DNA from 3 places in the Pantoea sp. PGP6 genome. Region 3 is predicted to be linked to each of the others. Evidence: predicted binding sites of a transcription regulator. Region 3 holds the regulator's gene; each other region holds the start of a gene.
The links. The regulator sigma-54, encoded in region 3, starts transcription at its own class of promoters, with help from an activator protein. The targets are predictions, from matches to a motif close to GTTGGCACANNTTTCGCTNT.
Positions count from the first base shown of each region.

Region 1: a site for sigma-54 is predicted at 1,433-1,452, ahead of ACLIBF_RS16980 (gamma-glutamyltransferase family protein). Genes of this name have one in related genera too.
Region 2: a site for sigma-54 is predicted at 1,438-1,457, ahead of glnA (glutamate--ammonia ligase). Genes of this name have one in related genera too.

Region 1 is NZ_JBQBMA010000001.1:3,468,404-3,471,684, reverse strand. It holds gene ACLIBF_RS16980 (gamma-glutamyltransferase family protein) at 1-1,393, opposite strand, end outside; gene hpxU (MurR/RpiR family transcriptional regulator HpxU) at 1,537-2,376, shown strand; gene ACLIBF_RS16970 (transporter substrate-binding domain-containing protein) at 2,569-3,281, shown strand, end outside.
Region 2 is NZ_JBQBMA010000001.1:105,159-108,439, reverse strand. It holds gene typA (ribosome-dependent GTPase TypA) at 1-1,168, opposite strand, end outside; gene glnA (glutamate--ammonia ligase) at 1,605-3,014, shown strand; gene glnL (nitrogen regulation protein NR(II)) at 3,153-3,281, shown strand, end outside.
Region 3 is NZ_JBQBMA010000001.1:3,882,879-3,886,159, reverse strand. It holds gene ptsN (PTS IIA-like nitrogen regulatory protein PtsN) at 1-148, opposite strand, end outside; gene hpf (ribosome hibernation promoting factor) at 301-588, opposite strand; gene rpoN (RNA polymerase factor sigma-54) at 610-2,043, opposite strand; gene lptB (LPS export ABC transporter ATP-binding protein) at 2,092-2,817, opposite strand; gene lptA (lipopolysaccharide ABC transporter substrate-binding protein LptA) at 2,823-3,281, opposite strand, start outside.

The DNA.
Region 1 (3,281 bases), 410 kb from region 3:
AAGACTGACCCCAGGTGCGGCCCAGCAGCCAGCGCGGTGCGCTGACCGCCTGTTGCAGCGGCAGGCCCTGAATCACATGCCGGGTGAAAATCGCCGCCTGGGTTTGCGGCTGGCCATCGCCGCCCATCGATCCATAGACCAGGGTACGGCCATCTTTCAGGCGCGCGGCAGCGGGATTAAGGGTATGAAACGGCTGCTTGCCGGGGGCCAGCGCCAGCAGGTGATCGGGATCGAGACTGAATGCCGCGCCGCGATTCTGCCAGGTAATGCCGGTGCCCGGCAGCACCACGCCGCTGCCAAATTCGTGATAAATACTCTGGATAAACGATACGGCCAGGCCGCTGCTGTCCATCACGCCCATCCAGACGGTGTCGCCCGGACCCCGCCCGTTACCCCAGGGCGCCGCCTGGCGATCGTCGATCTGACTGGCGAGCGTGGCGAGATGATCGCTGTCGAGCAGCGCCTGTAAATCTTCGGTAACGTGGCGCGGATCGGTAATGTGTTTATCACGCAGCGCGAAGGCTTTTTTGGTGGCTTCCACGATGCGGTGTACGGTCTGCGCTTCACTGGCGTCAGCCATATCCAGCGCATCGGTAATGCCAAGGATCGCCAGCGACACCATGCCCTGAGTCGGCGGCGTCATATTCCAGATATCGCCTTCGCTGTGTGAAAGATGCAGCGGAGTACAGCGGCGGGCGCGCTGCTGTTGCAGATCCTCCAGGGTGATCGGCATGCCCAGCGCTGACATCTCACTGGCCAGATGGCGCGCCAGCGGGCCGCGATAAAAACTGTCGAGCCCCTGCTCCGTCAGCTGACACAGCGTTTGCGCCAGCGCCGGCTGGGTAAAGCGGCTGCCCGGCTGCGGCACATCGCCATCAGGCATAAAGGTGGCGGCAAAGCCGGGCTGATGCTGTAACTCGTTGCGGAAGGTCGCCGTGGCGGCCGCCTGTGAAGCGGTCACCGGAATGCCATCGGCCGCATAGCGAATGGCATCGCGCAGCAGACGTGCCAGCGGCAGTGGGGCAGCTCCCAGCTCCGCGCCCAGCTGCAACGCTTCATGCCAGCCGCTGACCGTGCCGGCGACGGTTAATGCCGCTTTCGGGCCGCGGTGTGGAATCTGTTGATGATCGCCGTAAAAATCGAAGTGAGCCAGCGATCCGGCTGCACCGCTGGCATCAATCGCGACAGGATCGCCGCCTGGCGGCATAATCAGCCAGAAGCCATCGCCACCGAGGCCATTCATGTGTGGATAGACCACGGCGATAGTTGATGCCGCCGCCACCATCGCTTCAATGGCGTTGCCGCCGTCACGCAGCACCGCCAGCGCACTTTCGCTGGCCAGATGGTGTGGCGTCACCGCCATCCCCTGTGGGGCCATATTGCTTTGAATCATGCTTTTCTCGTTCTGTTATCGGGTGACAGAACGGTATACAAAGCAAGAGCTGTTCCAGTTTTCATTCCGGCCGCGGTTGCAGCCGCGTTAACCTGGCGCAAATTATGCTAGCTTCAGCTGAAACAAAAGTTACAGGACCTGTTATGCAACAGCTTGATGAACGACTCAGAAGCCACTATTCCCAGCTCTCACCGCAAGAGCAACGGATTGCCGACTTTGTTTTTGACCATTTTGACGATCTGATCAGCTACAACAGCGCCGAGCTGGCGCGGCTTAGCGGCGTTTCGAAAGCCACTGTCAGCCGGTTGTTTAAACGTCTGGGCTATGAGAAGTACAAAGAGATGCGTGATGAGTTGCGCACCCTGCGTCAGAGCGGCATGCCGCTAACTGATAACCGCGATGCGGTGCAGGGCAACACCTTACTGTCACGGCACTATAAGCAGGAAATGGCTAACCTGACGCAGTGGGTGAATAGTCTGGATGCACAGCATTTCGGTGAGGTGATCCAGCAACTGGCGCAGGCAAAACGTGTCTTTATTATCGGCATGCGTAACGCCTATCCGGTGGCGCTGCACCTGCGTCAGCAGCTGATGCAGGCGCGGCCGCAGGTGCATATTCTGCCGCAGCCGGGCCAGACGCTGGCCGAAGAGCTGGTGGATATCACGCCGGATGACATGGTAGTAGTGATGGCGTTCCGCCGTCGCACCCGGATGATTCGCCCGCTGATGCAACAGCTACAAACCGCCGGCATCCCGCTGCTGGCGCTGTGTGAGCCGCAAGCGCAAACGGTGATTGCGCTGGCACGCTGGCAGCTCTGCGCGCCGCTCGACAGCGTCTCGGCTTTTGACAGCTACGCTTCGGCAATGAGCCTGATCAACCTGATCGCCAACGCGCTGCTGCATGAAATGCTGGCGCAGGGCCGTCAGCGTATTCATCAGATCGCCGATCTTTACCAGCAGTTTGACGAGCTGGAGCACCGCTAACAGGCACCTTTTTGGTGCCTTGCCCCATTTTAGTACAGCCTTTTCCGACAGCATTTCGCGGCTTATCAGGCCGCTTCTCTCCCAACCTCATTGCCATCTAACCCTTTTTCTCCCGCTGCGCTGATTGGCACATTAGTTGCAGAATGCATGCTTAAGAATCTTTTGTTTCACACAATCTCACCGGGGTGCATAATGAAAAAAGTTTTGATGGCGGTTGCGGCAGCGGCATTACTGATGGCACAGGCGGGCAGCGCGCTGGCCGATCAGCTGCAGGATATCCAGCAGCGTGGCGTGATCCGGGTGGCGGTGCCGCAGGATTTCCCGCCGTTTGGTTCAGTCGGCACCGATCTGCAACCCCAGGGTTACGACATCGACATGGCGAAGTACCTGGCGAAGCAGATGAAACTTAAGTTACAGCTGGTGCCGGTCAGCAGCGCCAACCGGGTGCCTTATCTGCAAACTGACAAAGTCGATCTGGTGATCTCCAGCATGGGCAAAAACGCGGAGCGTGAAAAAGTGATCGATTTCACCCGCGCCTATGCGCCGTTCTTCCTCGGTGTCTTTGGGCCGAAAGGCGAAGAGATCAAATCGGCGGCGGCACTGAGCGGCAAGTCGATTGGCGTAACCCGTGGCGCAGTGGAGGACATGGTGCTGAGTGAGGTCGCGCCGAAGGACGCTCAGGTGAAACGTTACGAAGATAACAACACCACGCTGTCAGCTTACCTTTCCGGTCAGGTGCAGTATGTCGCGACCGGCAACCTGGTGGTGGCAGCAATCGCCCGTCAGAACCCGGCCAAAGCACCGGTTGCCCAGTTTATGCTGAAAGATTCGCCCTGCTTCATTGGCCTGAAGAAAGACCAGCCGGCACTGAAAGAGAAGATCAATGGGCTGATTGAGCAGGGCAT
Region 2 (3,281 bases), 3.8 Mb from region 3:
GGAAGATAACTTTCGGACGGGATACCGCCAGTTCGAAACCTTCACGACGCATGTTTTCGATCAGAACAGACAGGTGCAGCTCACCACGACCTGATACGCGGAACGCGTCAGCATCTTCGGTTTCTTCAACACGCAGCGCCACGTTGTGTACCAGTTCTTTGTTCAGACGCTCAAGGATCTGACGTGAAGTCACGTACTTACCTTCTTTACCGCAGAACGGTGAGGTGTTGACGTTAAAGAACATGGTTACCGTTGGCTCATCCACGCTCAGCGCTGGCAGCGCCTGAACATTTTGTGGATCGCAAATGGTGTCAGAGATATTCAGCTCGCCCAGACCGGTGATGGCGATGATGTCGCCCGCTTCAGCCAGGTCGCTGTCGATACGCTCCAGACCCAGGTGAGTCAGCACTTTACCGACTTTACCGTTACGGGTTTTACCTTCGCTATCGATAATGGTGACTTGCTGGTTAGGCTTCACTTTACCGCGCTTGATGCGGCCGATACCGATAACACCCAGGTAGTTGTTGTAGTCCAGCTGCGAGATTTGCATCTGCAGTGGCGCTTCAGCTTCAACCTGTGGTGGAGAAACGTGGTCAACAATCGCCTGATACAGCGGAGTCATATCGTCCGCCATATCGGTGTGCTCCAGACCTGCAATACCATTCAGCGCCGAGGCGAAAATGATAGGGAAGTCGAGCTGCTCGTCGGTCGCGTCGAGGTTAACGAACAGGTCGAATACCTGATCAACAACCCAATCCGGACGCGCGCCAGGACGGTCAACTTTATTGATAACCACAATCGGCTTCAGACCATGCGCGAACGCTTTTTTGGTCACGAAGCGAGTTTGCGGCATAGGGCCATCCATCGCATCTACAACCAGCAGCACCGAGTCCACCATGGACATGACGCGCTCAACTTCACCACCGAAGTCGGCGTGTCCTGGGGTATCAACGATGTTGATACGGTAGTCATTCCACTTAATGGCGGTGTTTTTTGCGAGGATGGTAATCCCACGCTCTTTCTCCAAATCATTGGAGTCCATCACGCGCTCGGTTGCTTCGGTACGGGCATCAAAAGTACCGGATTGTTGCAGCAGTTTGTCAACCAGGGTGGTCTTTCCATGGTCAACGTGCGCGATGATGGCGATGTTACGCAAATTTTCGATCACAGCTTTGCCTCAGGCATTAGAAATAGCGCGCTATTGTACACGGATTAAGCGGAAGACTGAACACGATCACACTTTTCACTGAAAGTTTATTGCATTGCCGCAAATTCGCACTGTTCCCGGTGCAGAAAATGCACTAAGTTGGGCTGTTGCACCACTTTAGTGCTTAACGATCGACCAAAAGCACCATAATAGTGCACTGAGACTATCGTGGTGCAGCGACCGGAGGACAAAAAGGTGCACCACAGGGCGATTTAACCGACACGGAGAAAGTTGGCACAGAATTCGCTTTATCTCTTTTAAGCGCAAACGCCAGTCAGACGACGGTTGAAGAGCGTGCCGGAATAGCCAGGTCAGGGATGGCAGTAGTCAGAAACGCATTCCCGGCAACGACGTTCCCTCACCATGTAGACAATGACCATTTCCAGGAGAGTTGAGTATGTCCGCTGAACACGTTCTCTCGATGATGAACGAGCATGAAGTTAAGTTTGTTGACCTGCGTTTTACCGATACCAAAGGTAAAGAACAGCACGTTACTATCCCTGCTCACCAGGTTAACGCTGACTTCTTCGAAGAAGGCAAAATGTTCGATGGCTCCTCCATCGGTGGCTGGAAAGGCATTAACGAATCAGACATGGTGCTGATGCCTGACGCTACTACGGCGGTCATGGATCCTTTCTTTGAAGATTCTACGCTGATCATCCGTTGTGACATTCTCGAGCCAGGCACCATGCAGGGCTACGATCGTGACCCACGCTCAATTGCCAAGCGCGCTGAAGATTTCCTGCGTTCTTCCGGCATCGCTGATACCGTGCTGTTTGGGCCAGAGCCTGAATTCTTCCTGTTCGATGACATCCGTTTCGGTTCATCGACCTCCGGTTCACACGTTGCTATCGACGATATCGAAGCGGCCTGGAACACCGGCAAAGAGTACGAAGGCGGTAACAAAGGTCACCGTCCAGGTCTGAAAGGCGGCTACTTCCCGGTGCCACCGGTTGACTCATCACAGGACATCCGTTCTGCCATGTGTCTGACGATGGAACAGATGGGTCTGGTGGTTGAAGCGCATCACCACGAAGTGGCGACTGCGGGTCAGAACGAAGTGGCAACCCGCTTCAATACCATGACCAAAAAAGCCGACGAAATTCAGATCTACAAATATGTCGTGCACAACGTGGCCCACGCCTACGGCAAAACGGCGACCTTTATGCCGAAGCCAATGTTTGGCGACAACGGTTCAGGTATGCACTGCCATATGTCACTGTCTAAAGGCGGCCAGAACCTGTTCTCCGGTGACAAATACGGCGGCCTGTCTGAAATGGCGCTGTTCTACATCGGCGGTATCATCAAGCACGCGAAAGCGATCAACGCGCTGGCGAACCCGACCACCAACTCCTACAAGCGTCTGGTCCCTGGTTACGAAGCCCCGGTTATGCTGGCGTACTCTGCCCGTAACCGTTCAGCCTCAATCCGTATCCCGGTTGTAGCCAGCCCGAAAGCACGTCGTATTGAAGCGCGCTTCCCGGACCCAGCGGCTAACCCATACCTGGCATTCACCGCACTGCTGATGGCTGGCCTCGACGGCATCATCAACAAGATCCATCCTGGCGATGCGATGGATAAAAACCTGTATGACCTGCCACCGGAAGAAGAAGCTGAGATTCCAAAAGTTGCTGGCTCGCTGGAAGAAGCGCTGAACGCCCTGAACGAAGACCGCGAGTTCCTGACTCGTGGCGGCGTGTTCACCGACGAAACCATCGACGCTTACATCGAATTGCGTAAAGCAGAACTGGACCGCGTCCGCATGACGCCACATCCGGTAGAGTTCGAGCTTTACTACAGCGTTTAATTGGTCAGACGTTTTTGTTGCCGTGGAAACTTTCAGCCCATCTTCGGATGGGCTTTTTTCTCCGCGAATTCACCGTTCATTCGCCTTCATTTCGGCTTAAAGACTAAAATGCACTAACTTAGTGCAGAGGAACGCTGTATGGCAACTGGCTCTCTGCCCGATGCAGGGCAGATTCTCAACGCGTTAATCAACAGTATTTTGTTGGTGGATAACGACCTGGTTATCCACTATGCCAATCCGGCGGCGCAGCAATTACTGGCGCAAAGC
Region 3 (3,281 bases):
AAAGCGTCTGGTGCGGCAGGTTGAGCTGCTTAGCGGCCAGTTCGCTGATGATTTCCAGCGCGCGTTTTTTGCTCTGGCAGTGTACGCCGCTGCGGGTGCAGTCAGGCGAAAGCACTGTGCTCAATTCCAGTGTTAGATCGTTGTTCATTATCGTTTCACTTGCGAGTTAACCTGGCCATCAGCCACCAGCGTATCATGATGCTGGCGGTAAATGGCGCTTGCTTAGATGACAAAACGGGGCGGATTATCCGCCCCATCCTGTCGGCTCTGCGCGGCAGGCGCGCGTAGCTAGCGTGAAGGTTAGTGTTTTTTCAGTTTATCTTTGTGTTTGGTCAGCTGACGGGCGAGCTTGTCGATCAACCCGTCAATCGCCGCATACATATCTTCCGCTTCGGACGTGGCGTGCAGCTCGCCACCGTTTATGTGCAGCGTTGCGTCAGCCACCTGGGTGACTTTCTCAACTTTCAGCACAATATAAACCTGATTGATATGTTCGAAATAGTGTTCCAGTTTGGCAAATTTACCGCTGACGAAATCGCGCAGTGGTGCGGTGATTTCAACATTTTGCCCGGTAAGGTTCAGCTGCATAGGTCTTCCTTCTCATTTCTGTCAAACCAGCTGTTTGCGCTGGTTCGATGGCGGGATGGATAAAGACTCGCGGTATTTGGCGACGGTACGACGTGCCACCATGATCCCTTGATCAGATAACATGGAGGTGAGTTTACTGTCGCTCAAGGGTTTGGCTGGATTTTCCGCCGAGATTAATTTTTTCACCAGTGCGCGAATGGCTGTCGATGAGGCTTCGCCGCCACCTTCAGTATTCACGTGACTGGAGAAAAAGTACTTCAGTTCAAAAATGCCTCGCGGACTGTGCAGATACTTTTGCGTAGTGACGCGGGAAATGGTCGATTCGTGCATCTCAACCGCCTGGGCGATATCGGCCAGCACCATCGGGCGCATAAACTCTTCGCCCTGTTCAAAGAAGGCCTGCTGCTGCTCGACAATACAGCGTGTCACTTTCAGCAGCGTATCGTTGCGGCTTTCCAGGCTTTTAATCAGCCAGCGCGCTTCCTGCAGGTTGCTGCGAATGAACTGACTGTCGCTGTCGTTACGCGTCGCCCCGCTCATGGCGGCATACTGCTGGTTGATCTTGAGGCGCGGGACGCTGTCGGCGTTCAGTTCAACCGTCCAGCGGCTGCCGACTTTCCGCACCAGCACGTCGGGGATCACATATTCCGGTTCACCGGTATTAATTGACTGACCGGGACGCGGGTCCAGCGACTGAATTAACATCATCGCCTCTTTCAGCACCTCTTCTTTGAGGCGCGTCACCCGCATCAGGCTGCGAAAATCGTGGTTGGCCAGCAGATCCAGATGTTCACTGACGATCAGGCGGGCTTCCGCCAGCATCGGCGTCTCGGGCGCATATTGCGACAGCTGCACCAGCAGACAGTCGCGCAGATCGCGCGCACCGACGCCAACCGGATCAAAGCGCTGAATGCGTTTCAGCACCGCTTCGACTTCATCGGCCTCAAGCTCATCGTTGCCGATGCTGTCGAGGATCTCGTCAAGCGAAACGGTGAGGTATCCGGTATCGTCGATCGCATCCACGATCGAAGTGGCAATGGCGCGGTCAGTATCGCTAAATGGCGTTAGCTCAACCTGCCACATCAGGTAATCCTGCAGTGACTGGGTGGTTTCGCCCTGATAAACCGGTAACTCATCATCCTGATAATCGGTACCGGTCCCGGATGGCGTGCCGGCGGTGTAGATTTCATCCCAGGTCGCGTCCAGCGGCAGCTCGTCAGGCATCTCTTTCTGCTCAAGCGCTTCACGGGTATCCAGCGCTTCGCCTTCGGGAGCCTCACGAGAGTCGATTTCATCATGCAGGTCGGTTTGTTCAAGCAGCGGATTACTTTCCAGTGCCAGCTGTAACTCCTGCTGGAGTTCAAGCGTAGAGAGTTGCAGCAGACGAATCGCCTGCTGCAACTGCGGTGTCATCGCCAGCTGTTGGCTGAGCCTGAGTTGCAAACCTTGCTTCATAGACAGGATGGTAGTTCCCAGGTAAACATCAGTATTTACGACACCTTATCAGAGTCTGAACTCTTCACCCAAATAAACCCGCTTAACCTGCTCATCTGCCAGAATTTCATTCGGCGTACCGTGCGCGATCAGGTGGCCCTGACTGACGATATATGCCCGTTCGCACACCGCTAAGGTTTCGCGCACGTTATGGTCGGTAATCAACACGCCAAGGCCGCTGTCACGCAAATGCTCAATGATTTTCTTGATGTCGATGACCGAGATCGGGTCGACACCCGCAAACGGTTCATCCAGCAGGATAAATTTAGGGTTGGCGGCCAGCGCGCGGGCGATCTCGACCCGGCGACGTTCACCGCCGGAGAGCGCCTGACCCATGCTGTCGCGCAGGTGCTCAATGTGAAACTCTTCCATCAGCTCGTTGGCGCGATCCTGACGCTGCTCTTCGGTGAGGTCGTCACGGATTTGCAGAACCGCCATCAGGTTATCGTAGACGCTGAGGCGACGGAAAATAGAGGCCTCCTGCGGCAGATAGCCGATACCGCGACGCGCACGGGCATGCAGCGGCAGGATACTGATATCTTCGTCATCGATAATAATGCGTCCCGCATCGCGCGGCACAATGCCGACCACCATGTAAAAGGTGGTGGTTTTACCGGCACCGTTGGGACCCAGCAGGCCGACAATCTCGCCTGACTTTACCTGCAGACTGACATCTTCTACCACGCGACGGCCTTTATATGCCTTCGCCAAGTTTTCTGCGATTAATGTGGCCATAGCTATCAGTTACTCTTCTTTCCGCTGTTGGACGAACCTTTATCCTGCAGTTGCGACGGCACCAGCACGGTGGTGACGCGCTTATTCTGGCCCTGGCTGTAAGCCTGCATTTTCTGCTCTTTCACCAGATAGGTAATGCGATCGCCCTTGATGTTGCTGTCCTGCTGCTCAATGAAGGCGTTGCCGGTCAGTTCAACAAAGTCGTTAGCCAGTTCATAGTGCAGTTTTGCCGCATGGCCCTGCACCGGTTTGCCGCTGTCCTGCATCTGGTAGAAGGTGGCAGGATTGCCGTACGCATCGACGATGGTTTTCTTGCTGTCGCCGCCCGGACGGGTCACCACCACTTTATCAGCGGTGATTTTGATCGAACCCTGAGTGACGATAACGTTGCCGGTAAAGGTCGCGACATTGCCCTGCAGATCCAGCGCCTGGTTCTGCGAGTCAATATTGACGGGCTTATCCGA